Regions from separate parts of the Streptomyces chengbuensis genome, predicted to be linked through region 1. Evidence: riboswitches for the same ligand, from Rfam matches in the RefSeq annotation. Region 1 holds a riboswitch; each other region holds the start of a gene.
What was found. Region 1 has a riboswitch for cyclic di-AMP ahead of QRN89_RS26100 (M23 family metallopeptidase). Riboswitches for the same ligand answer to the same signal wherever they lie in the genome.
Positions count from the first base shown of each region.

Region 1 (7,584 bases):
CGGGCAGCGCCAGGGGCTCCTGCTCCTGCCCGTCGTAGTTCGGCGCGAAGTCGACCGTGTCCTCGTCGATGGACTCGGTCATCAGGCTCGTCGCGTCGGCCATCCGGCACTCGGTGTAACGCATCGCGGCCGGAGGGTCGTCGTTGCCCAGGGAGCCGAAGTTCCCGTGGCCGTCGACCAGCGGCAGCCGCATCGAGAAGGGCTGGGCCATGCGCACCAGGGCGTCGTAGATCGACGCGTCGCCGTGCGGGTGGAGCTTTCCCATCACCTCGCCGACGACACGGGCGCACTTCACATAGCCCCGGTCGGGGCGCAGCCCCATCTCGTTCATCTGGTAGACGATCCGGCGGTGCACCGGCTTCATGCCGTCCCGGGCGTCGGGCAGGGCACGGGAGTAGATCACCGAGTACGCGTACTCGAGGAAGGAGCCCTGCATCTCGTCGACGACGTCGATGTCGAGGATCCTCTCCTCGAAGTCGTCGGGCGGCGGCGTCTTCGTGCTGCGGCGGGCCATCGCTGCTGCGGCTCCTTCACCAACATGAACCATGAACGGGATCTGACGCCGACCATTGTGGACCGTCGCACCGACAACGCGGACCGCGACCCGGAACAGGAGGCGGAAGCCGCGGGAACTTCGCCGGTTACCTGCACGGTTTGCATACAGTGGCAGGACATCCTGCAACGCGATCGAAGGGACCACATGCCCATGGGTCACACGGCCACAGCCCAGGCCGGCTCCGGAGGCCTGACAGCGACCGAGCACCGGCTGGCCAACGGCCTGCGCGTGGTGCTCTCCGAGGACCACCTGACCCCGGTCGCCGCGGTGTGCCTCTGGTACGACGTCGGCTCCCGCCACGAGGTCGAGGGCCGCACCGGCCTGGCCCACCTGTTCGAGCACCTGATGTTCCAGGGCTCCGCCCAGGTGCCGGGCAACGGCCACTTCGAACTGGTGCAGGGGGCCGGCGGCTCGCTCAACGGCACCACGAGCTTCGAGCGCACCAACTACTTCGAGACCATGCCCGCCCACCAGCTGGAGCTCGCGCTCTGGCTGGAGGCCGACCGCATGGGCTCCCTGCTGACCGCCCTCGACGACGAGTCCATGGAGAACCAGCGGGACGTCGTGAAGAACGAGCGCCGTCAGCGCTACGACAACGTCCCGTACGGCACCGCCTTCGAGCGGCTGACCGCGCTGGCCTACCCAGAGGGCCACCCGTACCACCACACCCCGATCGGCTCGATGGCCGACCTGGACGCGGCGACGCTGGAGGACGCGCGGAACTTCTTCCGCACCTACTACGCGCCGAACAACGCGGTGCTGTCGGTCGTCGGCGACATCGACCCGGAGCGGACGCTCGCCTGGATCGAGAAGTACTTCGGTTCCATCCCCCTGCACGACGGCAAGCAGCCGCCGCGCGACGGCTCCCTCCCGGAGATCATCGGCGAGCAGCTGCGCGAGGTCGTGGAGGAGGAGGTTCCGGCGCGGGCCCTGATGGCCGCGTACCGCCTCCCGCACGACGGCACCCGCGAGGCCGACGCCGCCGACCTGGCCCTGACCGTCCTCGGCGGCGGCGAGTCCTCCCGGCTGCACAACCGGCTGGTCCGCCGTGACCGCACGGCCGTCGCGGCCGGATTCGGCCTGCTGCGTCTCGCCGGCGCCCCCTCGCTCGGCTGGCTGGACGTGAAGACGTCCGCGGGCGTCGAGGTGCCCGACATCGAGGCCGCGGTCGACGAGGAACTCGCCCGGTTCGCCGCCGATGGCCCGACGGCCGAGGAGATGGAGCGCGCCCAGGCCCAGCTCGAGCGCGAGTGGCTGGACCGTCTCGGCACCGTCGCCGGCCGCGCCGACGAGCTGTGCCGGTACGCCGTGCTGTTCGGCGACCCGCAGTTGGCGCTCACCGCCGTCCAGCGGGTGCTCGACGTCACCGCGGAGGAGGTGCAGGCCGTCGCCAAGGCCCGGCTGCGCCCGGACAACAGGGCGGTGCTCGTGTACGAGCCCGTCGCGGCCGACGCCGGGGACGCCGAGGACAACGACGACGCAGAGGGGACGGACCAGTGACCGACGCTGCCGTGACCATGGACCTCCACCCGCAGCCGCAGCCCGGCGAGGCCAGGCCCTGGGCCTTCCCCGCCCCCGGGCGCGGCACGCTCGGCAACGGGCTGACCGTGCTGCGCTGCCACCGTCCCGGCCAGCAGGTCGTGGCCGTGGAGATCTTCCTCGACGCCCCGCTGGACGCCGAGCCCGAGGGCCTCGACGGCGTCGCCACGATCATGGCCAGGGCGCTGTCCGAGGGCACCGACAAGCACTCGGCGGAGGAGTTCGCGGCCGAGCTGGAGCGCTGCGGCGCCACGCTCGACTCGCACGCCGACCACCCGGGGGTCCGGATCTCCCTGGAGGTACCGGTCTCCCGGCTGCCGAAGGCCCTCGGCCTGCTCGCCGAGGCGCTGCGCGCCCCGCTGTTCGCCGACAGCGAGGTCGAGCGGCTCGTCCGCAACCGGCTGGACGAGATCCCGCACGAGACGGCGAACCCCGCCCGCCGGGCCGCCAAGGAGCTCTCCCGGCAGCTCTTCCCGGCCTCCTCCCGGATGTCCCGTCCGCGTCAGGGCACGGAGGAGACCGTCGAGCGCATCGACTCCGCCGCTGTCCGGGCCTTCTACGAGGCGCACGTCCGCCCGGCCACGGCCACTGCCGTGGTCGTCGGCGATCTCGAGGGCGTGGACCTGGACGCCGTGCTGGCCGACACGCTCGGCGCCTGGACGGGCGACTCGGCCCGGAGCCGCCCGATGCCGCCGATCACCGCCGACGACACGGGCCGTGTCGTCATCGTCGACCGTCCCGGTGCCGTGCAGACCCAGCTGCTGATCGGGCGGATCGGCCCCGACCGTCACGACCGGGTCTGGCCCGCACAGGTCCTCGGCACCTACTGCCTGGGCGGCACGCTCACCTCCCGCCTGGACCGCGTCCTGCGCGAGGAGAAGGGCTACACCTACGGCGTGCGGGCCTTCGGCCAGGTGCTGCGTTCGGACACCCCGGCGGCCCCGGGCGGACCCGGCGGAGCCTCGATGCTCGCCATCAGCGGCTCGGTCGACACCCCGAACACCGGGCCCGCGCTCGACGACCTCTTCACGGTGCTGCGCACCCTCGCCGCGGAGGGTCTCACCGACGCGGAGCGCGACGTCGCCGTGCAGAACCTGGTGGGCGTCGCCCCGCTGAAGTACGAGACGGCCGCCTCCGTCGCCGGCACGCTGGCCGACCAGGTGGAGCAGGGTCTCCCGGACGACTACCAGGCCCAGTTGTACGCGCGGCTGGCCGAAACCGGCACGGTCGAGGCGACCGCCGCGGTCGTCAACGCCTTCCCCGTGGACCGGCTCGTCACGGTCCTCGTGGGGGACGCTTCCGAGATCGAGGAGCCCGTACGGGCGCTCGGCATCGGTGAAGTGACCGTGGTCACCGGCTGATTGGCCCTCGCCCTCGGGCGCACGGGACAAAGGCTCCGTCGGCTTCGCGCCAACGGGGCCTTTTCTCGTGCCCGGAACGGCCTTCCCGTATGTCCGGTTTGATGGGGAGGGGAAGTGTCTGCCCTGTGGCGTGCACTACAAATATCCGTGTCTGTTTGGTGATTGGACGAAGATCGGCCTAGCGTCTTCTGCGCTGTCCGCCACTTGCACGCGCCGCACCCGCGGCATCGGGCAGCCATCGCCGAGTCCCCGTCCGGCGCGAGCCTGGGGAGCCGGGGACCCACATGTCCCTGGGGTGAATCGGGTGCCTTCGCCACCGCGCGGAGGGGCCCGTAGGAGACCTTCCTGCTCCGAACCCGTCAGCTAACCCGGTAGGCGAGAAGGAAGGAAAGGATCAGCCACTACATGGCGTTCACCCGTGCCACCGGGAAGCACCGTGGTCCGAGCCGCCTGTCGCGCAAGAGCGCGGGCGTCGCCTCCGCCGCGGCCATCGCCACCACCGGCGTCATCGGTACCCTCGCCTCCCCGGCCTTCGCCGCCGAGCCCGAGGTGTCCGCTCCCGTCGAGGACACCGGACTGACCCAGGCCGTCGCCCTCGACTCGCTCGCCGAGCAGATCGACGCCCAGGCGGATGCCCAGCAGCAGGAGGCCGCCCTGTCCGCGGCCCAGGAGAGGGCCGAGGCCGAGGCCAAGCGCAAGGCCGAGCTCCGGGTGGAGGCGGCCCGTGACGCCGCGGAGCGCGCCGCCCGCGAGGCCGAGCGCAAGCGGCTGATGACCTACACGCTGCCGGTCGCCGGCTCCTACGTGAGCACCGACTACCACGCCGGGGGCGGCCAGTGGTCCTCCGGCAGCCACACCGGCGTCGACTTCCACGCCGCCTCCGGCACCGAGGTCGTCGCCGTCGGCATGGGCACCGTCGTGGAGGCCGGCTGGGGCGGCGCCTACGGCAACAACGTCGTCCTGCGCATGCACGACGGCACGTACACGCAGTACGGCCACCTGTCCTCGATCAGCGTCTCGGTCGGACAGCAGGTCACCCCGGGGCAGCAGATCGGCCTCTCCGGGTCGACCGGCAACTCGTCCGGACCCCACCTCCACTTCGAGGCCCGCACCGGCGAGGACTACGGCTCGGACATCGACCCGGTCTCGTACCTCCGCTCGCACGGCGTCCGCGTCTGACGCACGCGCCTCTTCCCACCGAAGCCCCGGCTCTCTCCGAGCCGGGGCTTTCGGCGTATTCCGGCCAAAAGATATCCATGGATTACCATGGGTCTTCGGAAATTCCGGCCACCTGCCATAGAGTCACCGAAACAGACGTCGCTCGACGGGGTTTCGCGGCGATTAAAGCGGAGGTTCGGTATGCGCATTCCCGCGCGCTCGGTGTGCACGGCGATCCGCGACGACATCGTCTCCGGTGTGTTCGAGCGCGGCAGCCGGCTCACCGAGGAGCAGCTGGCGCGCCGCTACGGCGTCTCCCGCGTCCCGGTCCGCGAGGCGCTGCGCACCCTGGAGTCGGAGGGGTTCGTGGTCACCCGCCGCCACGCCGGCGCGTGCGTGGCGGAGCCCACCGAGCAGGAGGCCGCGGACCTGCTGGAGATCCGGCTGCTGCTGGAGCCGCTCGGTGCCGCCAGGGCCGCGCAGCGGCGGACCGAGGCGCACCTCAAGGTCCTGCGCGGACTGGTCAGGCTCGGTCAGGACAGGGCGCGGCGCGGCCAGGGCGAGGACCTGCGCTCGCTCGGTGCCTGGTTCCACGAGACGCTCGCCCAGGCGTGCGGGAGTCCCGGACTCACCTCGCTGCTGACCCAGCTCCGGCACAAGATCGCGTGGATGTACGCCGTCGAGCAGCCCGCCCGGCCCGTCGAGGCGTGGGCCGAGCACGGGGCGATCGTGGACGCGGTGGCCCGCGGGGACGCCGAGCGGGCCCGTGCGCTCACCGCGCTGCACGCCGAGCGGACGACGGGCGCGCACCGGCTGCGGATCAACGCGGGTGTGAGGGCTTCGCAACATCCCGTAAACACGGTGGGCGACCGTATTTAACAGTCGCGCCGTATACAAAGAAAGGGACTGAATCCCCCGGTCTTTTTGTGCTGCCGGAAAAGCATTTCGGCCGGGCGGCGATAAAACGAGCGGGCCGCCGTACCTGAATTATCGGTACCGCGGCCCATTCGGGAATTCGTCGGGTTCAGACGGTCTCGGGAAGCTCCTCGAGGCCCTCGGCGACCAGCTTCGCCAGACGCTCCAGGGCGGCCTCCGCGCCCTCCGCGTCCGAGGCGAGCACGATCTCCTCGCCGCCCTGGGCGCCGAGGCCGAGCACCGCGAGCATCGAGGCGGCGTTGACCGGGGTGCCGCCGGCCTTGGCGATCGTCACCGGAACGCCGGAGGCCGTGGCGGCACGAACGAAGATGGACGCGGGGCGGGCGTGCAGGCCCTCGGCCCAGCCGACATTGACGCGGCGCTCAGCCATGGTGGTGCCCTTCGAGTCTCAGCGGGAAGTCTGCGGGTTGTCTAGACCAGTCTCTCACGGGGTGCGGAGTGCCCGGCCACCGCCCTCGGCCCGTGCGGGGCCGGGATCGGCCATCCCAGCCTGCCCCCGCACTTCGGGGACCGCCAACTGTGCCGGGGCCTTACGCTTGCCCCATGCAGACCCCGTCGGACCACGCGTACCCCGACCACTGGGAAGCCGACGTGGTGCTGCGTGACGGTGGCACCGCGCACATCAGGCCCATCACCACCGAGGACGCCGAGCGGCTCGTCAGCTTCTACGAGCAGGTCTCGGACGAGTCCAAGTACTACCGCTTCTTCGCACCCTACCCACGACTGTCCGCCAAGGACGTGCACCGCTTCACGCACCACGACTACGTGGACCGGGTGGGTCTCGCCGTCACCGTCGGCGGGGAGTTCATCGCGACCGTCCGCTTCGACCGCATCAACGCGGACGGCCTGCCCGCCTCCGCCCCCGCCGACGAGGCCGAGGTCGCCTTCCTGGTGCAGGACGCCCATCAGGGCCGGGGCGTCGCCTCCACCCTGCTCGAACACATCGCGGCGGTCGCGCGGGAGCGCGGGATCAGGCGGTTCGCGGCGGAGGTGCTGCCCGCGAACAACAAGATGATCAAGGTGTTCACGGACGCCGGGTACACCCAGCGGCGCAGCTTCGAGGACGGCTCGGTCCACCTCACGCTCGACCTCGAGCCGACGGCCCGGTCGCTGGCGGTCCAGCGCGCCCGCGAACAGCGGGCCGAGGCCCGCTCAGTCCAGCGGCTCCTGGCGCCCCGCTCGGTGGCGGTGATCGGCGCCGGCCGGGCACCCGGCGGGGTGGGGCGAGCGGTGCTGCGCAATCTGCTCGACGCCGGCTACACCGGGCGGACGTACGCGGTGAACCGTTCCCTCGTCCTCGACATGGACGAGATCGACGGGGTGCCCGCCCACCGCTCGGTGGGGGACATCGTCGCGGCGACCGGCGAGCCGGTCGACCTGGCGGTCGTCGCCGTCCCCGCCGAACGCGTGCCCGACGTCGTCGCGGACTGCGGCGAGCACGGGGTGCAGGGACTCGTCGTACTCGCCGCGGGGTACGCGGAGAGCGGCCCGGAAGGGCGGGAGCGGCAGCGCGAACTGGTGCGCCAGGCGCGCTCGTACGGGATGCGGATCATCGGACCGAACGCGTTCGGGATCATCAACACCGCGGACGGGGTCCGGCTGAACGCCTCACTCGCGCCGGAGTCGCCCGCGCGCGGCCGGACCGGGCTGTTCACCCAGTCCGGCGCCATCGGCATAGCGCTCCTCAGCGGGCTCCACCGGCGGGGCACCGGGCTGTCGTCGTTCATCTCCGCCGGCAACCGGGCGGACGTGTCCGGCAACGACTTCCTCCAGTACTGGTACGAGGACCCGGACACCGACGTCGTCCTGCTCTACCTCGAATCGATCGGCAACCCCCGGAAGTTCACCCGCCTCGCGCGGCGCACGGCGGCGGTGAAACCGGTGGTCGTCGTCAAGGGCGCCCGGCACAGCGGCAGTGCCCCGCCGGGACACGCGGTGCCGACGACGCGGGTCCCGTACGCGACGGTCTCGGAACTGCTGAGGCAGGCCGGGGTGATCCGCGTCGACACGGTCACCGAACTCGTCGACGCCGGG
Region 1 is NZ_CP129137.1:5,908,779-5,916,362, forward strand. It holds gene QRN89_RS26085 (DNA gyrase/topoisomerase IV subunit A) at 1-514, opposite strand, end outside; gene QRN89_RS26090 (M16 family metallopeptidase) at 707-2,056, shown strand; gene QRN89_RS26095 (M16 family metallopeptidase) at 2,074-3,456, shown strand; cyclic di-AMP (ydaO/yuaA leader) riboswitch at 3,686-3,848, shown strand; gene QRN89_RS26100 (M23 family metallopeptidase) at 3,862-4,635, shown strand; gene QRN89_RS26105 (GntR family transcriptional regulator) at 4,816-5,493, shown strand; gene QRN89_RS26110 (HPr family phosphocarrier protein) at 5,639-5,920, opposite strand; gene QRN89_RS26115 (bifunctional acetate--CoA ligase family protein/GNAT family N-acetyltransferase) at 6,094-7,584, shown strand, end outside.

Region 2 (7,584 bases), 2.2 Mb from region 1:
CTCGCACGGCCTGCGACTGGTGGTGAGCGCGGTGGCCGAGCTGGAGTCCGGCAACCTGGACGCCGCCTGCGCGGCCGGCACCCGAGCGGTGGAGGTCGCGGGCCGGATCTCCTCCGCCCGTACGACGGAGTACGTACGGGACCTGCTGCACCGGCTGGAGCCGTACGGGGACGAGCCGAGGGTGGCGGAGCTGAGGGAGCGGGCCCGGCCGCTGCTGATGGCTCCGGCGTGAGCCGTACGCGTCCCATGACACGTGTCCCACCCGGTTTAACGCGCCTGTCAGTGGGCCAGTGCATCATCGGGGGCGGGACGGTTTCCCGGGAGGCACTGCCGGGCTGGAAGGTGTGTGGTGAAGGCGGCCGCATTCGACTGCGACGTGCTGGTGATCGGCGGCGGGATCATCGGACTGTCGACGGCCTATGCCCTGACGCGTGCCGCGCCGGGCACCTCCGTGGTCGTCCTGGAGAAGGAGGAGGGCCCCGCCCGTCACCAGACCGGGCGGAACAGCGGAGTGATCCACAGCGGGATCTACTACCGCCCGGGCTCCCTGAAGGCACGTTTCGCCGTGCGCGGTGCGGCGGAGACGGTGAAGTTCTGCGCCGAGTACGGCATCCCCCACGAGGTCACCGGCAAGCTGATCGTCGCCACCGGGCGCGAGGAGCTGCCCCGGCTGCACGCGCTCGTCCAGCGCGGCAGGGAGAACGGCATCCCGGTGCGTGAGCTGGGCCCCGCCCAGATCGCGGAGTACGAGCCGGAGGTCGGCGGTGTCGCGGCGATCCGGGTCGGCACGACCGGAGTGTGCGACTTCGGGGCCGTCGCCGCCCAGCTCGCGGAGGCCTCGGCCGCCTCGGGCGCGGAGATCCACTACGGCGAGGAGGTGCGGCTCGTCGACCGGCGGCCGTGGGGGGTCGCGGTCCGTACGTCCACCGGCCGGATCGTCCGCGCCCGCACGCTGGTGAACTGCGCAGGACTGCACTGCGACCGGGTGGCCGAGCTCGCCGGGGACCGGCCCGGCATGCGGATCGTCCCCTTCCGTGGGGAGTACTACGAGCTGGCCCGCCCCGAGCTGGTGCGCGGTCTGGTGTACCCGGTGCCCGACCCCGCCTTCCCCTTCCTCGGGGTCCACCTCACGCGCGGCGTCGAGGGCGCCGTCCATGTGGGGCCGAACGCGGTCCCGGCGCTGGCCCGCGAGGGCTACGGCTGGTCCACGGTCCGTCCGGGCGAGCTGGCGGGCACGCTGACCTGGCCCGGTTCCTGGCGGATCGCCCGGCGCCACTGGCGCTACGGCGCCGGCGAGCTCCACCGCTCCTTCTCCAAGCACGCCTTCACGGCGGCCGTGCGGCGGCTCCTGCCGGCCGTCACGGAGGACGATCTGCGGCCGGTGGCCGCGGGAGTCCGGGCCCAGGCGGTCCTCCGGGACGGCACCCTGGTGGACGACTTCATGATCAAGGAGTCGCCCCGTGCGGTCCACGTCCTGAACGCCCCGTCCCCGGCGGCGACCGCCTCGCTGCCGATCGGCCGGGAAGTGGCGAGACGGGTCCTCGCCCACCTCGCGGAGGCGTGAGGCGGCCGTCCTGGGCCGGGTGCCCGCCCAGGCATGACGCGGGCCGCCCCCGCCCGTACCCGCCCAGGTGTGACACGGGCGTCCCCGAACGGCGCCCGCCGAGGAGTGACGCGGCCGCCCCGCCCGTACCCCGCCCGGTGTGACGCGGGCCGCCCCCCGCTCGTACCCGCCGCCGTACAATCGGGTCATTGTGTCTGAGTTCGAGAACGTCACCACCGAGGGTCCGCGCGGGGGCGCCCCCCGTACCGCCACCGCCGCCCGGCCGAAGGGCGAGCCCCGGTTTCCCGGAGGCCCCGCCGCCGACCCCGCGGGTTCGCACCACGAGCGGCGGATCCGCAGCTTCCAGCCGCGCCGGAGCCGGGTGACGGCCGGGCAGGCCGACGCACTGCAGCGCCTCTGGCCGGTCTGGGGGCTGGACATCGACGGACTGCGCACGCTCGACCTGGACGAGATGTTCGGCGGACTGCCGGTCGTCCTGGAGATCGGCTTCGGCATGGGCGAGGCGACCGCGCGCATGGCCGCTGCCGACCCGGCCACGGGCATTCTCGCCGTGGACGTCCACACCCCCGGCCAGGGCAATCTCCTCGGGCTGGCCGAGCGGGCGGGCCTGAGCAACCTACGGGTGGCCAACGGCGACGCGATCATCCTGCTCCGCGAGATGCTGCCCCCCGCCGCGCTGGACGGCCTGCGGGTGTACTTCCCGGACCCCTGGCCCAAGAAGCGCCACCACAAGCGCCGGCTGATCCAGCCCGAGTTCCTCACCCTGGCGGCGGGCCGGCTGAAGCCTGGCGCGGTCCTGCACTGCGCCACGGACTGGGAGCCGTACGCCGAGCAGATGCTCGAGGTGCTGACCGCCCACCCGGACTTCGAGAACACCCAGGCCGACGGCGGCTACGCGCCCCGGCCGGCCTTCCGCCCGCTGACCCGCTTCGAGGGCCAGGGCCTCGACAAGGGCCACGTGGTGCACGACCTGCTGTTCCGCCGCCGGGGCGCATGACGGGACGAGGGCGGTGCACCCGACGGCACCACACGCCGTCGCGCGTTGTCCGTGGCGCTCGTTAGGGTCGTGTGGTGTCCGACTGGTCCCCGCAGCCGCATCCGGCCGCCCGCCCCGCCGTTCCGGCGTGCGACGAGCGGCCGCTGTTCGACGCCGTACCGGAGCGTGCCCGCTGGCGCTACAAGCCGCGTCGCGACTTCTGGCGCAGCAAGGCCGTGCGCGCCTGGGCACTGATCACTCTGCTGGCGCTCTCGGGCCTGGTGATCCTCGCGCTGGTGCGCGAACAGACCGGGACCGAGGGTTTCCTGGTCGGCCTCGGTCTCGCCGTGCTGCCCGTGCCGCTGCTCATGGGGGCCTTCCGCTGGCTGGACCGGGTCGAGCCGGGCCCCTGGCGGAACCTCGTCTTCGCGTTCGCCTGGGGGGCCTGTGCGGCCGCCCTCGTGGCCATCATCGCCAACTCCTTCGCGACCCAGTGGATAGCCACCGCCACGGCCGACCCGACGCACGCGGACACGATCGGTGCGACCGTCGTCGCGCCCGTGGTGGAGGAGACCGCCAAGGCGGCGGCGTTGCTGCTGCTGTTCCTCTTCCGCAGACGGGACTTCACCGGCCTCGTCGACGGTGTCGTGATCGCCGGTTTCACCGCCGCGGGCTTCGCGTTCACCGAGAACATCCTCTATCTCGGCAACGCCTTCGGCGAGGACCAGGAGTTCGGCACCTCCGGCTTCGCCTCCGTCACGGCGGCGACGTTCTTCGTGCGGATCGTGATGTCGCCGTTCGCCCACCCGCTGTTCACGGTGCTCACGGGCATCGGTTTCGGGCTGGCGGCCGCCACCGCGCGGCACCGGAAGGTCCGCAGGGTCTCACTGCCGGTCCTCGGCCTGCTCCTCGCGATGGGCGTGCACGCGCTGTGGAACGGCTCGGGGATCTTCGGCCCCCTCGGCTTCTACGCGGTGTACGCGGCGTTCATGGTGCCCGCGTTCGGCCTGCTGACGTGGCTGGCCGTGTGGACCCGGCAGCGTGAGCTGCGCACGGTCGCGGCGGAGCTGCCGGCCTACGCCGCGGCCGGCTGGCTGGCCCCCGCCGAACCGCTCGCCCTGTCCTCCATGAAGGCCCGCACGATGGCCCGCGACCTGGCGGGCCGGACGCACGGCCCGGCGGCCGCGCGCGCCGTCTCCGAGTACGAGGTGTTCGCCACCTCCCTGGCCTTCCTCCGGCACCGGGCCGAGCGGGGCACGGCCGGGCCGGACTTCGTCGCCCGGGAGCAGGAACTGCTGCACCATCTGTGGCAGCGCAGGGATCTCGCGGGCCCTGCCCTGACGTACGCCGCCCGCGCCACGGGCCGCGCCTGGCAGCCCCCGCCGCACCTGGACTACAGCGGCTTCAACCCGTACCGGGGCTGACGCACCGCACCGGGAGCCGGCCGAACGGACGGGCCGACGCAACACTGCGCGGGTGCACGCGGGACTCCGGTCGTCCCCGTTGTCCGCGTCCGCGCCTCCCCGCTTCCGCTTTCGGGCTTCCGGGCCGCCAGGCCTCCGGCTCCGGCCGCCAAGCCGTCAGACTTCCGGGACTCCGCGACTCCGGGCACGGGACAACCGACGGCCCGGGCGTCGTGGGGACGTGTGCCGGGCCGTCGGTGGGCGGAGCGCGAGGCTCCGTACGAAGGGGCCGGAGCAGGAGGCTCCATGCGGGTGGGTCAGACGGAGAGGCCCTTGTCGCGCAGCCACGCGGCGGGGTCGATGCCGGCGCCGCCCGAGGTGTGGACCTCGAGGTGCAGATGCGGGCCGGTGACGTTGCCGGTGGCGCCGACCCGGCCGATGGTCTCGGAGGTGGAGACCTTCTGCCCCACACCGACGGTCATCGACGACAGGTGGCAGTACCAGACCTCGGTGCCGTCCTCGAGCTCCAGCACGATGCGGTAGCCGTACGAACCGGACCAGCCGGCCGACTTGATCGTGCCGCCGTGCACGGCCTTGACCGGAGTGCCCGTCGGCGCGGCGAAGTCGAGACCCGTGTGGTAGCCGGAGGACCACATGGATCCGGCCTGCCCGTAGGTGGAGGTGAGCGTGTACGACGAGGTCGGCAGGGAGTAGCTCGCGGCGAGCTTGGCGAGACGCTCGGCCTCCGCCTTGCGCGCGGCCTCCTCGGCTGCCTTGCGCTCGGCCTCCGCGGCCGCTTCGGCGGCCTGGGCCGCCTCGGTCTTCTGCTGCTTCGCCTCGGCGGCTGCCTGCTCCGCGGCGGCCTGCTCGGCGGCCGCCTGCGCCTCGGCCTCGGCCTGGGCCTGCTGCTGCTCGGCCTGCTGGAGGATCCGGGCGCGCAGGGCCTCGCCCGCGTCGCCACCCTGGGCCGCGGTGTCGGCCGTGGTGAGGGGCCCGTCCGCGACTGCCTCGTCGCCGGACTCGTCCGACATCAAGGAGCCCACACCGGGCAGCGATTCGGGGTCGGGGAGTTTGTCCGCGATGACGTCGGGAAGGGAGATGGAGACCGCGGGCTTGTCCTGGGCGGTGGCCATGCCGCCCGCGCCGACCGCGGCGATGACGCCCACACCGAGAACGGTGGAGCTCCGTGCGAGCGCGTTGCGCTGCTTGACGACGCGGTGCCTGCCACGGACGGGACGGACCGATTCCTCGGTCGGGTTCCACTCCTCCGCCCCGGGGGCGGGAGCCCACTGGTCGCTGGGGACCCACTGCGCAGTGGGGGGCTCCTGGAGGGCAGGCTCGTTGGACGCCACGGAGGCGTTCTCCTTTCCTTCCTTCTCGCCTACCGGGTTAGCTGACGGGTTCGGAGCAGGAAGGTCTCCTACGGGCACCACGAAGTGCCCGATTCACCCCAATTGGTGGTTCCCCGGTTCCCTTGCGGGATTCGGCGCGTGCGCACGGTGCCGTCTCTGGCGACGACTGGGACGACCGCGCTGCGTTATCGAACGTTAATAGAGACCGAGGCCGGATTCCAAGCTGTTCCGACTGATCGTTAAGGACGTTGGCCAGAACTTATCTGCAACAACAGGGCCGAATCGGGCAAGTTGATCGCCCCTCGTTCGAGGTTGCACTTCTGACGGTTCATCAAATGTTATGCGGAGGGCTTCCTTTCGGTTACGCTCCGTGGCATCACGCCGCTCAGGCGGCCCCGGCGCCTCGTGCGCCGCATCGGCAACGACCCGTCCCTCAGGGGAGGACGGGCATCGTCCGGCGCCGCAGCGGCTGCCGCTCCCCCTCCCGGGTGACCGCGAGCAGCGCCATGTCGTCCGTCGCCGCGCCTCCCGTGTGCCGCCGCACATCGGCGACGACCGCGTCCAGCAGTTCCTCCGGACCGGAGAAGACCCGGCCTCGGAGCCGCCGGCGCGGGTCGTACATGACCCCGTGCGCGTCCCGCGCCTCGGACAGGCCGTCGGTGTACAGGAGCAGCGTGCCGCCGGGCGGGTAGGGCGTCTGGGACGGCTGGTCCGGCCAAGTCCCCAGGCCCATCCCCAGGGGCAGCGCGCGCTCGGGCGGATCCAGCACGAGCAGCGCGCCGTCCGCCCCGAGCAGCAGGGGTGGCGGATGCCCCCGGTTCACGATCCTGATCTCCCCGCCGGCGTGCGGGATCTCGGCGAGCACGGCGGTGGTGAAGCCCTCGACGGCGTCGAACCCGGAGTCCCGCGCACCCTCCCGTGCCAGCGCCCGCTCCAGCCGCTGCGCCACCCCCGCCAGCGAGTCCTCCTGTTCGGCGGCCTCACGGAACGCACCCAGCACGACGGCCACCGTCGCGACCGCGCCCAGGCCCTTCCCCCGCACGTCCCCCACAATCAGCCGCACCCCGTACGGCGTCCTCTGGACGGCGTAGAGGTCCCCGCCGATGAACGCGTCCTGCTCGGCCGCCTCGTACCGGGCCGCGACCTGGAGGCCGTCGATCCGGTCGTCCGGCGTGGGCAGCACGGCCCGCTGCGCCGCCTCCGCGACGACCCGGGCCGACGCCAGGCGCTCACCGCTGCGGCGCACGATCTGGTTGATGAAGAGGGCCAGCACGGAGACCGTGAACACGGTCAGCAGCTCGGTGACGGCCGGGATCCTCTGGAGTCGGTCGCTGTAGACGTGGAGGCCGGTCACCGCGGCGCAGGCGGCGACGCCGGTGGCCAGCGTGTAGAGCATCGCGAAGAACGGGGCGGCGACCAGCGGCGCGGCGGTGAAGAGGGGCGCGGCAGTGAAGGTGTCGGGCGTTCCCAGGTCGTAGAAGACCCCGCCCACGATCAGCAGCCACGGGAGGACCGCGACGAAGCGGCGGCCACCGTTCTGCCGCTGTCCCTTGCCGCGCTCCCGATGCCGCACCAGTGGTCTCCTGCCGGGTCCGTCCAGGGCCGCGGACGGTACCGCGCCCCATTCAGGCTGGCCGCAGCGGCGCCGCGCCACGACTCGCCATCGGCCAACCGGCCCAGCCGCGCGGGCACCGCCACCCCCCGCGTGAGGGTCACCAGGGGGCCCTCCCGGTGACCGTGCCGCGGAGCGCGGCCGACCTTCGCCGGACTGCCGTGGACCTGCGACCTCGCGGGTCCTCGCCGCCCGTGCCACCGGTCCGGTGCGGGGCGCGGCTACCGGTCGTCACCGAGGTGGCGCTCCGCGTAGACCTTCATCGCGTCCCTCACGAAGACCGCGGTGCCCTCGCCGTGCCGGTCGTAGTTGGCCGTGAACCGCGCGTCGGCGACGTACATCTCACCCAGCCCGATCACGTACGACCTGGTCGGGGTGACCGTCTCCGACAGCCACTCGCAGTGCCGCCGTGCGATGTCCTGGGCCTCGTCGCCGTCCGGGGCGAGGCCGTCCTTGAGAGCCTGCCCGAAGTCACGGGCGATCGCGACCTGGCGGTCCTGGAAGTCCCGCTTCTCCTGCGCGCTCAGCGAGCGCCACCAGCGGTCGCCCTTCTCGTACGCCTCACGGCCCCACCACTCGGTCACCTCCTCCTCGTACCGGGTGTGGTCGAAGCCGTCGAAGACCTCTTCCGCCATCAGTTCCTCCCCTTTCTCGGTCCGGTCGAGAGTGGTCCGCAC
Region 2 is NZ_CP129137.1:3,753,214-3,760,797, forward strand. It holds gene QRN89_RS16600 (NsdA family TPR-like regulatory protein) at 1-232, shown strand, start outside; gene lhgO (L-2-hydroxyglutarate oxidase) at 347-1,564, shown strand; gene trmB (tRNA (guanosine(46)-N7)-methyltransferase TrmB) at 1,755-2,561, shown strand; gene QRN89_RS16615 (PrsW family intramembrane metalloprotease) at 2,636-3,964, shown strand; gene QRN89_RS16620 (M23 family metallopeptidase) at 4,261-5,295, opposite strand; cyclic di-AMP (ydaO/yuaA leader) riboswitch at 5,307-5,442, opposite strand; gene QRN89_RS16625 (PP2C family protein-serine/threonine phosphatase) at 5,729-6,868, opposite strand; gene QRN89_RS16630 (MerR family transcriptional regulator) at 7,129-7,584, opposite strand, start outside.
Region 2: another riboswitch for cyclic di-AMP. It lies ahead of QRN89_RS16620 (M23 family metallopeptidase); the one in region 1 lies ahead of QRN89_RS26100 (M23 family metallopeptidase).

Region 3 (7,584 bases), 1.3 Mb from region 1:
ACTCGGCCCCGTCGGCGGGGTCGGACAGCGGGATGTTGACGTTGCGCACCCCGGCGAGCTCGACGTCCGGGCCCTCCAGCCGCTGGTCCGCGCTGTTGCGGAAGTCGAAGATCGTGTGGAGCCCGAGCGAGGAGAGGAAGGCCGCGTCGGTGTCCGTCGCGTGTGCGAGGTGGCCGCTGCGGAAGAGCCGTCCGTACCGCACGCGCCGTCCGTCCACGGTCGGCAGTCCGCCCACGTCCCGGAAGTTGCGCACACCGGAGAGCTCGGGTTCGGTCGACGGGGTCTGGGGCAGCTGCTGCGTCACGGGGGCTCCTCCGTGTCTGCGGTCGGCGCTGCTCGCCGACGATGGCGCGGTGCTGACACTACGACATCGATTCCTCAGGCAATTATTTCGACCCGTCCCCGCCCGCCCGTTGCCCTGCGGCCGAACCTGCCCGATGTTGTGCCGAGTTGTTCGATTCTGATGGATCTGGATGGTCGAGACGATCGGCGCCGATCGGATCCGGCTGCTGTTCGGCAGGAGGAGCCATGACGCACTGCTCCTCACCGACCGGGACGAACTCCTCCATCCGCACCGGGAGCAGCGCATCGGCCCGGCCGACGCCGAAGGGCCGGCCGCCGACCCCCTCGCGCCGTACCGTTCGAGTCGCCCCTGGACGGGCACGAGGATTACCCGGTCGGGAGCGGCCCCCGCTTCGTACGCCGGCGCTGTCCGTGCGCACGCCCGAGCGCGTGGCACCGAGTGGCGTCTCGTCACGGCACACGGGGCCGACGGCGGGGAGGAACTGCGGCCCGACTCCGAGGGCGGGTTGCACGGGCTCGCGCTCGGCCCGCGCCACAGCCTCCGCGACGACGCGGACGTGGTCGAGCGCTGGGGCACCGTTTCGTCAGCGCGACGGCCGGGACGCTCGGCATCGGCGGCGATCTTCCCGCATGGAGCGAGGAGGAGCCGGCGGAGGGCGCGCGACTCGGTGGAGCTCCGCAAGACGATCGGGCCGCTCGTCCAGCACGGCGAGCTGTACCGGCTGCGTCCGCCGGGGGACGCAGCTGAGCGCCGTGCAGTACGTCCGCGGCGACGAGACGGCCGCCCTGGCCTGGCTGCCCTCGCAGCGTTACGGCGAGCGCCCATCGCGGCTCCGGCTGCGCGGCCTCGACCCGCGGCGGAGTACGCGGCCAGGACACGGCCGCCGCCACCGCGGCGCCGTGCCGCTCCACCACGGGCTCCACACCGGTCTCCGCGGGGACCTCGACGCCAGGGCGCTGCGCTGCCGTCGCGTGTGAGTCACGGCACGTGGTGCGGGGGCGCCGGCCGGGAGCGGTCCGGCGCGGTGTGAGCGGGTGGGATGAAATCCGGCAATTGACCCGTCGCGTGAATGGGATTCCTGCTGGACGGGCGGAAGGCGTTTTTCCGCGCCAGTCGCACCCGAAATTGCATTCCATCCATAATGGGCGATGTGTCCGAATTGGTCGCTTTCGGATAGCGCGCCCCGGTTGCAAACGAGATGGCAACCGCCCGTGAGCTGAATCATATCCGTGACGTTCCGTGGAGTGCGCGCAGGTCCAACTCCCTTGCCCGCGTGGGATGCGAAGATCCGTAGTCCACGGAGCGTGACCGGGAAATGTGCGCTGATATCCGGCAGATCGATTCAGGGGGGAAATGACGGCTTGTTCGCCCCGACCCGACTCGCTTACGGTCACCGCAATCCGGTCGGAACGCCTAATCCTGCCGCCGTCCGGAATATCGCACCCACCCACATGTGGCAGGAGCGGGGGACCCAGGTACTGCGCCGTTCCGTGACCCAGGACGGCTCGGGGTGAAGCCGTGTGCACACACGGCCGGGCAGCTCCAGCCCGAACCCGACAGCTCACCTCGCAGGCGACGGAGAGGAATGCGCCATGCCCGGTAAGGGGAAGCACCGCCGTCCGAGGACCAGCCCGTTCAAGCGCGGATTCGTCGCCGCCAGTACGGGCGGAGCCGTCATCGCCATCCCGTTCATCGGTGCCGCCGGCGCGAACGCCGCCGGGCAGTCCGTGCCTGCCGCCGGACACGCCGCCCCGACCACCCACAAGGCCCTCGTCCCCCAGGCGCCGCAGACGGGCAAGGCCGCCAAGGCCTACACCGTCGTGGCGGGTGACCATCTGTCGAAGATCGCGGCCGAGCAGCACGTCGCGGGCGGCTGGAAGAAGCTCTGGGCCGACAACCGCGCCGCCGTCGGGGAGAACCCCTCGCTGATCCACCCGGGGCTGAAGCTCAGCCTCCACGGCAAGCCGAAGGCCACGGGCGACGTCAAGCCGCAGGCGAAGGCCCAGTCGAAGCCCGAGCGCAAGGCCGACGCCCCGGTCAAGTCCGAGGCCGAGGCGCAGGCCAAGGCGCAGGCCAAGGCCCAGAAGCCGGCAGCCTCCGCCGAGCGCGCCTCCCGCACCGCCGAGCGCGGCGCCGCGGCCCCCGCGGCCGCCCCGGTCCAGGCCCCGGCCGCCGACACCGCCGTCAAGAACCTCCCCTCGGGCTACTTCGCCCCGGTGGTCGGTGGGATCAGCACCTCGTACAAGACCGCGGGTGCCATGTGGTCCAGCGGTTACCACACCGGTGTGGACTTCATCGCCTCCACCGGCACGTCCGTGAAGTCGGTCGGCCCGGGCACCGTCGTCTCGGCCGGCTGGAGCGGTTCGTACGGCAACGAGGTCGTCATCAAGCACAACGACGGCACGTACTCCCAGTACGCCCACCTCTCCCAGCTCTCCGTCTCCTCCGGGGAGGGCGTCACCGGCGGACAGCAGATCGGCCTGTCGGGCTCGACCGGCAACTCCACCGGCCCGCACCTGCACTTCGAGATCCGCACCAGCCCCGGTTACGGATCGGACATCGACCCGCTGGCCTACCTGCGCCGGCACGGGGTCTCGATCTGACGCTGCGTCGGTACCTCGCGCAGCGTCCTCCGTCCGCCGGCCCCGCGCAGGGGGCCGGCGGACGGCTTCGTGTGCCCCCACCCCGGGCCGGGCGAAGTGGGGCGCGGCACGCGACCGGTGGCTATTCCCGCTTTGCCGAAAACTGACCTGGTGGTCTATATCACGCGTCGTCAACCCCTCCCTACGGTGGCGTAGGTCACTTCGCGGGGTGAATGATGACTCGACGTGGCAGATGATTCGCGATCACGAGCAAAGGACTCCTTCGGGTCGTACGCGGCGATCGGTGACAGCTTCACCGAGGGCGTCGGAGACCCCGGACCCGACGGGCGGTTCGTCGGCTGGGCGGACCGTCTCGCGGTCCTGCTGGACGACCGCCTACCGGAACACACCTTCCGCTACGCCAATCTCGCCGTACGCGGCAGGCTGCTCGACCAGATCGTGGAGGAGCAGGTCCCGCGCGCCAAGGAACTCGCCCCCGATCTGGTGACGTTCTGCGCCGGCGGGAACGACATCATCCGGCCCGGCAGCGATCCCGACGACGTCGCCGAACGCTTCGAGCGGGCGGTCGCCGACCTGACCGCCTCGGTGGGCACGGTGATGGTGACGACCGGGTTCGACACCCGCGGGGTGCCCGTGCTCCGCCATCTCCGGGGCAAGATCGCCACCTACACGGCGCACGTCCGTGCCATCGCCGACCGCTACGACTGCCCCGTCCTCGACCTCTGGTCGCTCAAGTCGGTGCAGGACCGGCGGGCGTGGGACGGCGACCGGCTGCACCTGTCACCGGAAGGGCACACGCGCGTGGCGCTGCGGGCAGCGCAGGTGCTCCGTCTGGACGTCCCGGCCGACCCGGACCAGCCGTGGCCTCCGCTGCCGCCGCGCGGCACCCTCGAAGTCCGCCGCGACAACATCCAGTGGGCCCGCGAGCATCTCGTGCCGTGGATCGGACGGCGGCTCCGCGGCGAATCGTCGGGCGATCACGTCGAGCCGAAGCGCCCGGACCTGCTGCCGCTCTGATCGCCCGGGCGCGAACCGGGACGTGGACGCGGGCCGGAATCCTCCGGGGCCGAGCCGGGGGCCGAAGGCGGGTCCGGATCCGTCAACGGGCCCGGGCCAGGGTCCGGGGCGGAGCCCGGGCCCTGGGCGGGAGCCGGACGGGTGTGCCCCGGGCCGGGTCCGCGTCCGACGCGCCGCGCCCGGTCCGGGGCGCTCCCGCCGCCGGGAACCGGGCCGGGATACCCCGCCGGGATCCGCTCCAGGACCCCGCCCGCGAACACGTCGTACAGCGGCAGCGACTCCAGATGGACATAGCCGATGTGGCAGTCGCACACCGCGAGCGGGCAGGCCCGCGGTCCCAGCGCCGCACGGTAGGAGCCGTCGTAGAGGTTGCCCAGCCCGGAACGCACGAAATGGCAGCGCCGCACCGTGCCGTCGCCGTCCACCGAGACGACCGACTCGCCCGTACGGCAGGGCAGTCCGGCCGAACGGTGCGGATGCCGGCTGTACGGGAAGAGGGGGTCGAGCGCGGTCCAGCGGGCCGCCTCCTCGTCGGTGTAGGTACGCCCCTCCGCCGCGTTGACCCACAGATAGACGTGGTCCGGGAGGTCCGCCCGCAGTCGGCGTGCGGCCTCCAGATGCTCCTCGAAGCCGACGATCCCGACGCTGAACCTGATGCCGCGCGCGACCAGGTCCCGGCACTTGCCGAGGAAGCGGTCGTACGGCGTCTGCCCCGGGTGGTACGTGCACCACAGCGCCAGCGTCCCCGGGTCGGCGTCGTCCAGCCAGTCCGTGCGGCAGCTCAGATTGGTCTGGACGGCGACCCTGTCGATGTGCGGCAAACGGGACAGCCCGGCCAGCGTGCGCCGGTACCAGGAGCGCACCAGCGCCTCGCCCCATGGTGTGAACAGCAGTGACAGCCGGTCCTCGCCCTGCCGCTCCGCCGCCCAGCCCGCGAACCGCTCCAGCGCCGTCCGGTCGGCCCGCAACTGCTCGCGGCTGTCCCGCCGCTTGGCGAACGGACAGTAGGGGCAGTCGTAGTCGCACGACGCCAGTGGCCCGCGGTACAGCACGGTCAGATCCATCGGCGCCTCACTTCGGCTCGTACGCGGACATCGCGTCACGCACGGCGGGCGAGAACAGCTCGGGACCCAGCGCGTCCGAGTACGCCAGCCCCTCCGGCGTGAGCCGCAGCAGCCCGCCGCTCTCCTCCAGCCAGCCGCGTGCGGCGAAGGCCGCCAGTTCGCCGGGGAAGTCCTCGGCGGGCGCGCTGCCGAAACGGTCCCGGTACCCGGCCACCTCCATCCCCTGTGCCTGCAGCAGTGACTGCAGCAGATGGCGGCGCCGTGCCTCGCCGTCGTCGATCCGCCGCCCGACCTCGGCCCGGGTGAAGTCGGCCGTCTCCGTGTAGTCGTCGATGATCGTGCGTATCCGGCGCATGTCCACGGCGTAGTCGAAGGAGTAGTGCAGGCCCGAGGTGTACGAACGGGCCCCGCAGCCGAGGCCGATCATGCCGTCGGTCTGGCAGGCGTGGTCGTCGGGGCCGCGCCGCGCTTGGTCCTGTGCGCCGGTGCGGCGGAACATCCGCATGGAGACCTGCTCGTAGCCGTGCGCCAGCAGATGATCACGGCCCAGCCGGTAGAGCCGCAGCCGCTGCTCGTCCCAGGCGGCCTCCGTGTCCGCCTCCGTGCCGGCGTGCCGGCCGAGTCCGGTCAGCGGCCGCACGTAGAGCGGGTACAGATACAGCTCCTCCGGGTGCCAGGCGAGCGCCGCGTCGAGGGAGCGCCGCCAGGTCGCCTCCGTCTGGCCGTCGATGCCGTAGATCAGGTCGATGTTGAGGACCGGGACGCCGGTGTCCCGGATGCGGCCGAGCGCGGCCTCGACGTCGGCGCGCCGCTGCGGGCGGACGGCGGCCCTCGCCTCCTCGTCCACGAAGCTCTGGACGCCGATGCTCAGCCGGGTCGTGCCGCGCTCGGCGAGCACGGCGAGGCGGTCGGCGGTCGCCGTGGCCGGGGACGTCTCCACCGACAGCGGTACGGCGCGCAGTGCGGCGCCCATCCGCTTCTCGGCGATGTCGCAGAGCCGCTCCAACTCCCCGGCGGTGAGGAAGGTCGGGGTGCCACCGCCGAACGCGGCGGCCGCGAACCGGACCGGGTCCGCGTCGCCCAGTGCCTCCCGGACGGCCACGGCCTGCCGCTCCAGCGCGTCGAGGTACCGCGTCGTCAGCTCGTCGGGGGCGCCGATCCGGGTGAACAGATTGCAGAAGCCGCAGCGGACCTCGCAGAAGGGGATGTGGAGGTACAGGGAGAGCGCGTCCTTCCCCTCCCCGGCCCACAGGTCGCGCAACCGGGGCCGGTCCGGCAGCGGACGGTACGACGTCTTGTGCGGGTAGGCGTAGACGTAGCTCCGGTACGGGCGGATCCCGTGCGCCGCGCCGCTCACCGGGCGCCCTCCGGGGCATCCGGCCCGGGCAGGAGGAACTGCGCGTACGGCACCGTCCACACGACCTCGTGGCCGAGCCGGTGGCCGGTGTACCCGTCGTCGCCGTACGCCGTGCCGTGGTCGGAGCAGACGATCGCGAAGCACCGCCTGCGGCGGGCCGCCGCGGCGAAGAGCCGGCCGATGTGCCGGTCGACGTACTCCAGCGCGGCCGCGTGGGTCTCGCGGGAGTCCCCGGCCTCCCGCGTCGCGCCCGGCAGATGGAACCAGTTGGGCTGGTGCAGGGCCGAGACGTTGACGAAGAGGAACAGGCGCCGGTCCGCGGGGAGTGCCGCGACGACCTCCTCGGCCCTGGCGACCTGAGCCTCGAAGGAGGTCGGGGAGGCCACGCCGAACTCGGGCTCCCAGTGGCTCTCCTGGAACATCCCCGGCAGCACGGTGCCGAGCGGTCCCTGCCGGTTGAAGAAGCCGACACCGCCGATGCACACCGTCCGGTAACCGGCGCCGGCGAGCCCGGAGACCAGGTCGGGCGTGTCGTACACGAACGTGCCGTCGGCGGTCGTCTCACTGCCGGCGAACCGCGCGGCGAACAGCCGGGGATGGGGGCCGGGCGCGGCGGGCGTCGGGAGGAAGCCCGCGAAGATCGCCTGGTGCGAGGCCCAGGTGAAGCTGCCCGGGGCGTGCCGCCGCTCCCAGCGGCCACCCGGCAGATGACGCGCGAGGTTCGGGATGCGGCCGGCGGCCGCGAGTTCCTCCGCGACGTCGAAGCGCAGCGTGTCGAGGGTGACGAGCAGCAGGTCGTCCGTGCCGACGACCGACCGCATGTCCGGCGAGGGCGCTGCCGGGACGACGCCCGGGGATCCGGCCGGGTCCGTCGTGCCGGTCGCGGCCGCCGTACGGGCGGGCTGCGTCATGCCGGCCGGACCGGTCCGGCCGGGAGAGGCTGAGTGCATGGTGGTTCCTCATGGTGCGGATGTACGGCGGCGACCTGCGCCGCATAGGTGTCGAGGCCCTCGCTGCCGCTGCCCGGCAGTCCCGTGAGCCCCGGCAGGAGGTCGCCGAACGCGTTGACCTCGCCGACGGCGAACCGGCGCCAGCCCGTGGCCGGCAGCAGGTCGACACCGACGCACAGGGTCCCGGGGAAGCTGCGGGCCGTGCGCTCGCACAGTCCCAGCACGTCGTCGCGCCAGCTGCGGCCGGCAGCCCGCACGGCGGCCCTGGCCTCGGCCAGGTCGCCCCGCA
Region 3 is NZ_CP129137.1:7,159,139-7,166,722, forward strand. It holds gene QRN89_RS31200 (tyrosine-protein phosphatase) at 1-304, opposite strand, end outside; partial or broken gene QRN89_RS31205 (GH36 C-terminal domain-containing protein) at 857-1,281, shown strand; cyclic di-AMP (ydaO/yuaA leader) riboswitch at 1,733-1,892, shown strand; gene QRN89_RS31210 (M23 family metallopeptidase) at 1,897-2,907, shown strand; gene QRN89_RS31215 (SGNH/GDSL hydrolase family protein) at 3,133-3,924, shown strand; partial or broken gene QRN89_RS31220 (STM4011 family radical SAM protein) at 4,095-4,988, opposite strand; gene QRN89_RS31225 (STM4012 family radical SAM protein) at 4,996-6,345, opposite strand; gene QRN89_RS31230 (STM4013/SEN3800 family hydrolase) at 6,342-7,166, opposite strand; gene QRN89_RS31235 (STM4014 family protein) at 7,253-7,584, opposite strand, start outside.
Region 3: another riboswitch for cyclic di-AMP. It lies ahead of QRN89_RS31210 (M23 family metallopeptidase); the one in region 1 lies ahead of QRN89_RS26100 (M23 family metallopeptidase).

Region 4 (7,584 bases), 2.7 Mb from region 1:
CCACGGTCATGGACGTCCTCGTCGCGTGGTCGCGTCCGTCGCGTCGGTCGCGGTGACGCGGGCCGGCGGGAGTGGCCGCGCCGGACCGTGAGGCCCCGGCGGGGACGGCCCCGCCGGACCGTCGGGCCCGGCCCCGGCGCCCCACCGCCCCGACGTAAGGTCGAGGGGTGAACGCTGAAGCGCCCGTCGAGCCCGGCCGTGTCGTCCTGCTCACCGCCAGCCATCGTGTCGCGCCGGGACTGCTGTCCTGGCCCGCGTGGCAGACCCTGCACACCGCCGACCGCGTGCTGTGCGCGGACGCGGAGCACCCGCAGCTGCCGTACCTGAGGGAGGCCGGTGTCGCCGTGGAGATCGCGGCGCCCACCGCCCAGGAGCTCGTGGACCGTTGTGCGGGAGGCAGGACCGTCGTGGTCCTCACGACCGGCGAGGGCGACCGGGCCCTCACCGACGGCCTGGCCCGCATGGCCGGCTCCGGCCGGGTGCGGATGCCCGACCTGGAGCTGCTGCCCGGCTCGTACGACCTCCCGGGCGCGCGGCTCCTCGACCTCGTCCAGGTCATGGACCGGATCCGCCGCGAGTGCCCGTGGTCCTCGCAGCAGACCCACAAGGGCCTCGCCAAGTACGGCATCGAGGAGGCGTACGAGCTCGTCGAGGCCATCGAGGACGGCGACCGCGACGAACTGCGCGAGGAACTCGGCGACGTACTCCTCCAGGTCGTCTTCCACGCGCGCATCGCGCAGGAGGCGAGCGGGGAGGAGGGCGACGAGCCGTTCTCGATCGACGACGTCGCCGGGACCATCGTCGACAAGCTCGTCCACCGCCACCCGCACGTCTTCGGGGACGCCCGCGCCGAGACCCCCGAGGACGTGAAGGAGCACTGGCTGCGCACCAAGGCGATCGAGAAGCAGCGGGATTCGGTGACCGACGGCGTCCCGCTCGGCCAGCCGGGCCTCGCGCTCGCCGCGAAACTGGCGGGCCGGGTGCGGACGGCCGGGCTGGACGTGGAGCTGCCGACGGAGGAGGACGGCGACCGCGCCGTCGGGTACGAACTGCTCGCCATGGCCGTGCGCGCCGAAGCCGAGGGGCACGACCCGGAAGCCGCCCTCCGCGCCGCCGCCCGCGCCTACCGCGACGCGATCCGCGCGGCGGAGGCCACGGCCCGGGACTGACGGGAGCGCCCGGCCGGGAACGGCTTCGCTTCAGCCCTGCCGTCCGCGCCGCCGGTCCACGGCGGCCTTGATCCGGTCGAGGTCGTCCGCCGTCCACCCACCGGGGGCGGCACCGGGAACACGTACCGCTCCTCCCGGCCGTCCTGGTCTTCCCGCCGGTCTTCGGCTGCGGCACTCATCAGTGCTCCCATGCGGCACGGAGTCCGGCGTGTACGGTCAGCCTACCCAGGGGGTATCCGGAGAGGTCCGCCGAACCGGTGACCGGCCCCGCGCGGGTTAACGTCGACCCATGCACGACCAGCCGTCCCGCGTCCCCGACGCCCCCGAGCTCTTCACCTGGGAGTTCGCCACCGACCCGTACCCGGCCTACGCCTGGCTCCGCGAGCACGCGCCCGTGCACCGGACCCGGCTGCCCAGCGGGGTGGAGGCATGGCTGGTGACCCGGTACGCGGACGCCCGGCAGGCCCTCGCGGACCAGCGGCTGAGCAAGAACCCGGCGCACCACGACGAGCCCGCGCACGCGAAGGGGAAGACGGGGATCCCGGGGGAGCGCAAGGCGGAGCTGATGACGCATCTGCTGAACATCGACCCGCCCGACCACACCCGGCTGCGGAGGCTCGTGTCGAAGGCGTTCACCCCCCGCCGGGTGGCCGAATTCGCACCGCGGGTCCAGGAGCTGACGGACGGACTCATCGACGGCTTCGCACAGCGGGGAAGTGCGGACCTCATCCACGAGTTCGCCTTCCCCCTCCCCATCCACGCCATCTGCGACATGCTCGGCGTCCCGCGCGAGGACCAGGACGACTTCCGGGACTGGGCGGGGATGATGATCCGTCACGGCGGGGGCCCGCGCGGCGGTGTCGCCCGGTCCGTGAAGAAGATGCGCGGCTATCTCGCCGACCTGATCCACCGCAAGCGCGAAGCCCCCGGCGACGACCTCATCTCGGGACTCATCAAGGCGTCCGACCACGGGGAGCACCTCACCGAGAACGAGGCCGCGGCGATGGCCTTCATCCTTCTCTTCGCCGGGTTCGAGACCACGGTGAACCTCATCGGGAACGGCATGTACGCGCTGCTGCGCAATCCGGGGCAGCGGCGGCGGCTCCAGGAATCGCTGGCCGCCGGTGAGACCGGCCTGCTCGCCACCGGTGTCGAGGAACTGCTCCGCTACGACGGACCGGTCGAACTCGCCACCTGGCGGTACGCGACCGAGCCGCTGACGCTCGGCGGCCGGGACATCGCCGCCGGGGACCCCGTCCTCGTCGTGCTCGCCGCCGCGGACCGCGACCCGGAGCGGTTCGCGGAGCCCGACACCCTCGATCTCGCCCGGCGCGACAACCAGCACCTCGGGTACGGACACGGCATCCACTACTGCCTGGGGGCGCCGCTCGCGCGGCTGGAGGGGCAGACGGCCCTCGCGACCGTCCTCAGCCGGCTGCCCGACTTGCGGCTTGCGGTCGATCCGTCGGAATTGCGGTGGCGTGGGGGGCTCATCATGCGCGGATTGCGCACTCTGCCCGTTGAATTCACCCCTCGTTGAATCTGACGGTCAGTCAAGACTGTGACTTTTACGTGATCTCCGCTGCATCGACTTGTGACTGAGGTTGGAGTGCGGCTACGTTCACCCCGACTCCGGGTCATCGAGGTTTCAACCGCCACGACAACCTGAGGAGTTTTCTGTAGTCACACGGAAGGCACACCGCATGCTGTCCGGGAACGGCCGACACCGCCGACCTCGTCAGGCCCCCGCTCTCATCGTCGCGGCAGGGGTGACCGGATCGGCCATCGCCATCCCGCTGCTCGGCGCGGGGTCCGCCTCCGCCGCCGACACCGCCACCTGGAACCGCGTCGCCGACTGCGAGAGCGGCGGCGACTGGAGCGCCAACCTCGGCAACGGTTACTACGGCGGTCTGCAGATGTCCCAGGAGACCTGGGAGGCGTACGGCGGCACCGCCTACGCGCCGCGCCCCGACCTCGCCGACCGCTCCCAGCAGATCTCCGTCGCCGAGATGGTGCTCGCCGCCCAGGGTGCCGCCGCCTGGCAGAGCTGCGCCGCCATCACGGGTCTGGCCGCCGGTGACTCCGAGCCCGCCGGTACCCCGTCCGTCGATCCGCTGGGCGACCTCGTGAAGGACCCGTCGTTCGGCGACGGGGCCGACGTCTCGCCCGAGCCGGACGCCGGGAGCTCCTCGCCCGCCGGGGCCGAGCCGGCCGGTGGCGGGTCCCCGTCCGAGCCGTCCGGATCGCCGTCGGAGTCGTCCGAGCCCTCGGAGGCGGCCGGCTCCGCCGGAGGCTCCGGCGGGAACGCCGGGGCGTCCGGCGCCGCCGCCGCGGAGTCGGGCTCCGGCAAGCACCGGGGCAACCCCGCCACCGAAGGGGATGAGCCGGGCAATTCGGGCGATGAGCGTGAATCAGGTCGTCATGCCTCACGGGGTGACGGATCGGCACGAGACGGCGCCACCACGGGAGATGAGTACGTCGTCCGCACCGGCGACAACCTCTCGTCGATCGCCGAAGCGAACCAGGTGCCCGGCGGCTGGCCCGCCCTCTACGAGGCGAACCGGGAGGTCGTCGGCTCCGACGAGGACCTCATCCTGCCTGGCCAGAGCCTCGATCTGGCCCTGGGGAAGGGGCAGTTGAAGGAGTAGTTCGGGTGCTTATGTCCGGTTCTGCGTGAGTGAGACAAGCGTCTCTTCCGGTCAACCGGCGCCGCTCGGCGGTCAACTCCGGCCATCACGGCTCTCACCTGCGAAAACGGACATGTTGCCCCATCAGATTTGGGCGATTTCTCCCCGATGTTCGTCTTTGAACATCGGGGAGACGTGTGTCTACGGTCTGAACCGCTCGCAACGCGGGCCCCGTCGACCGCACGCCGAATCCTGCCGGCGGCCGTCGGGAACAGTCGTCGCGCAAGCGCCGAAGGCAGGAGCGGGGGACCCAAGGTAAGTGCCGGACAGACCCGATGAGGGCTGCCCGGCTAGGGGTGGAGCCGTGCGTTCGCGCACGGCCGGGCACCACATCGGCCCGAACCCGACAGCTCACCTCGCAGGCGTCGGTGAGGAGAACTTCGATGCTGCTTTCCGGCAAGGGCAAGCACCGTCGCCCGACGGTCTTCCAGCGGTCCACCCGTGTCGCCACGCTCGCCGGTGTCACCGGCGTCGCCATCGCCGCCCCGCTGATGGCCTCGGGCACCGCGTCCGCCGCCACCGCCTCCGAGTGGGACGCCGTCGCCCAGTGCGAGTCCGGCGGCAACTGGTCGATCAACACCGGCAACGGCTACTACGGCGGGCTGCAGTTCTCGGCCTCGACCTGGGCCGCCTACGGGGGCACCGCGTTCGCCGCCACCGCCGACCGGGCCAGCAAGTCGCAGCAGATCCAGGTCGCCGAGAAGGTCCTGGCGGGCCAGGGCAAGGGTGCCTGGCCGAACTGCGGCACGGGCCTGTCGAACGCCGCGTACGACGGCGCCGCCCCGGCCGCCCCGAAGGCCGCCGAGCCGAAGGCCAAGCCGGCGGCCCCGAAGCGGGCCGAAGCCCCGACCAGCCGCTCCGAGCGCGCGGCCGCCCCGGTCAAGAAGGGCGACGGCGAGTACACGGTCAAGGCCGGCGACACCCTCAGCAGGATCGCCGAGGCCGAGAAGGTCAAGGGCGGCTGGAAGAAGCTGTTCGAGCTCAACAAGGACGTCGTCGACGACGCGAACGTCATCCACCCCGGCCAGAAGCTCCACCTGAGCTGACGCTCGGCCCCGGGGACCCCGCGGTCCCCGGGGGTGGCCGTCGCCCGGTGGTCCCGGCGGACCACCGGGCGGCGCACCCCCCTCCCCGGCCCCCGGCCCGGTGCGGCATCCCCCTGCTCCCCGCGGTCCCGCGGGTACGGAGAGGTCCCCGGCTCGGGGGTTTTGTCCGTCCGGTCCGCTTTTTCGTCCCACGGGGCGGGCATCTGCCGGACGACGCCCCCCAGGCGGTTAGGCTCTTGCCGCAAGGCCAAAGGGACCCTGCACCGACACGGCTCCGCTTGTGTCACCTCACGCGTCACATCCCAGAAGGAGATGCTCGTGCCGTCCATCGACGTCGTCGTAGCCCGGGAAATCCTGGACTCCCGAGGCAACCCCACGGTCGAGGTCGAGGTCGGCCTCGACGACGGCAGCACCGGCCGTGCTGCCGTTCCGTCCGGTGCGTCCACCGGCGCCTTCGAGGCCCTCGAGCTCCGCGACGGTGACCCGAACCGCTACCTGGGCAAGGGTGTGGAGAAGGCCGTCCTCGCCGTCATCGAGCAGATCGGCCCCGAGCTCGTCGGCTACGACGCGACCGAGCAGCGCCTGATCGACCAGGCGATGTTCGACCTCGACGCCACCCCGGACAAGTCCTCCCTCGGCGCCAACGCGATCCTCGGCGTCTCCCTCGCCGTCGCGCACGCCGCCTCCGAGGCGTCCGACCTGCCGCTGTTCCGCTACCTCGGCGGTCCGAACGCGCACCTGCTGCCCGTTCCGATGATGAACATCCTGAACGGCGGCTCGCACGCCGACTCCAACGTGGACATCCAGGAGTTCATGATCGCGCCCATCGGCGCCGAGTCCTTCTCCGAGGCCCTGCGCTGGGGCACCGAGGTGTACCACACCCTGAAGAAGGTGCTGAAGGAGAAGGGGCTCTCCACCGGCCTCGGCGACGAGGGCGGCTTCGCGCCGAACCTGGGCTCCAACCGCGAGGCCCTCGACCTCATCCTCGAGGCGATCAAGAAGGCCGGCTACACGCCCGGCAAGGACATCGCGCTCGCGCTCGACGTCGCCGCCTCCGAGTTCTACAAGGACGGCGCCTACGAGTTCGAGGGCAAGGCCCGCTCGGCCGCCGAGATGACCGAGTACTACGAGGAGCTCGTCTCCGCCTACCCGCTGGTCTCCATCGAGGACCCGCTGTTCGAGGACGATTGGGACGGCTGGAAGACGATCACCGACAAGCTCGGCGCCAAGGTCCAGCTGGTCGGCGACGACCTGTTCGTGACCAACCCCGAGCGTCTCGCCCGCGGCATCGACGAGGCCGCCGCCAACGCCCTCCTGGTCAAGGTCAACCAGATCGGTTCGCTGACCGAGACCCTCGACGCCGTCGAGCTGGCCCAGCGCAACGGCTTCAAGTGCATGATGTCCCACCGGTCCGGCGAGACCGAGGACGTCACCATCGCCGACTTGGCCGTCGCCACCAACTGCGGCCAGATCAAGACCGGTGCCCCGGCCCGTTCCGAGCGCGTCGCCAAGTACAACCAGCTCCTGCGCATCGAGGAGATCCTCGACGACGCCGCGGTGTACGCCGGCCGCAGCGCGTTCCCGCGCTTCAAGGGCTGAGTCCGGACGACTCCGCCGGGCACCGGCTCCGGCGGGGTCGCGGGTTGCGTACGTCCCCGCACACGGTCCCGTACCGTGTGCGGGGACGTACGCACGTGAAGGGGAGGCGCACTGATGGCCCGGGACCGGTTCTCCACCGCGACCAGGCTGCGGCTGCTCGGTGAGCAGACCGCCGCCCGCGTCTACCGTTCGCAGACCCGCCGCCAGGCCCGCCGCTCCCGGCTCACCGGCCGGGCCGCCTTCCTCGCCCTCGTCGTATGCTCGATGATCGTCGCGCTCGCCTATCCGATGCGGGCGTACGTGTCGCAGCAGAACGAGATCGCCGAGCAGCAGCGGCTCGCCGCCGCGGCCCGGGAACGGGTGGAGCGGCTGCGCGACGAGAAGGCCCGCCTCCAGGACGACGCGTACGTCATGCGGCTGGCCCGTGAGCACCTGCACATGGTCCTGCCCGGCGAGACCGGGTACATCGTGGTCGACCCGCGGGCGGCCCGGAAGCCCCGTGCCGAGGACGCCGGTGTCGGCCGTCCCTGGTACTCGAACGTCTGGGACGGCGTGGACCGCGCCGACGCGCGACGCTAGCCAAGACACGGAACCGACGAAGAGACATACACATCCCATGGACACGCCACCGCCTACCACCGCGCCCACCCCGCCCACCGCGGAGGACATCGCCGCGTTCGAGGAGCAGCTCGGCCGCCCGCCGCGCGGTCTGCGGGCCATCGCCCACCGCTGCCCCTGCGGCCGGCCCGACGTGGTCGAGACGGCACCGCGGCTGGAGGACGGCACGCCCTTCCCGACGCTGTACTACCTGACCTGTCCGCGTGCGGCCTCGGCCATCGGCACGCTGGAGGCGAACGGCGTCATGAAGGAGATGACCGAGCGCCTGCAGGGCGATCCCGAGCTGGCGGCGGCGTACCGCGCGGCGCACGAGGACTACATCCGGCGCCGGGACGAGATCGAGGAACTGAAGAACTTCCCGAGCGCCGGCGGCATGCCGGACCGGGTGAAGTGCCTGCACGTCCTGGTCGCCCACTCGCTCGCGGCCGGCCCCGGGGTGAACCCCCTGGGCGACGAGGCCATCGC
Region 4 is NZ_CP129137.1:3,187,842-3,195,425, reverse strand. It holds gene QRN89_RS14070 (nucleoside triphosphate pyrophosphohydrolase) at 168-1,169, shown strand; gene QRN89_RS14065 (cytochrome P450 family protein) at 1,459-2,709, shown strand; gene QRN89_RS14060 (transglycosylase family protein) at 2,873-3,817, shown strand; cyclic di-AMP (ydaO/yuaA leader) riboswitch at 4,074-4,236, shown strand; gene QRN89_RS14055 (transglycosylase family protein) at 4,240-4,902, shown strand; gene eno (phosphopyruvate hydratase) at 5,221-6,501, shown strand; gene QRN89_RS14045 (FtsB family cell division protein) at 6,616-7,080, shown strand; gene QRN89_RS14040 (DUF501 domain-containing protein) at 7,118-7,584, shown strand, end outside.
Region 4: another riboswitch for cyclic di-AMP. It lies ahead of QRN89_RS14055 (transglycosylase family protein); the one in region 1 lies ahead of QRN89_RS26100 (M23 family metallopeptidase).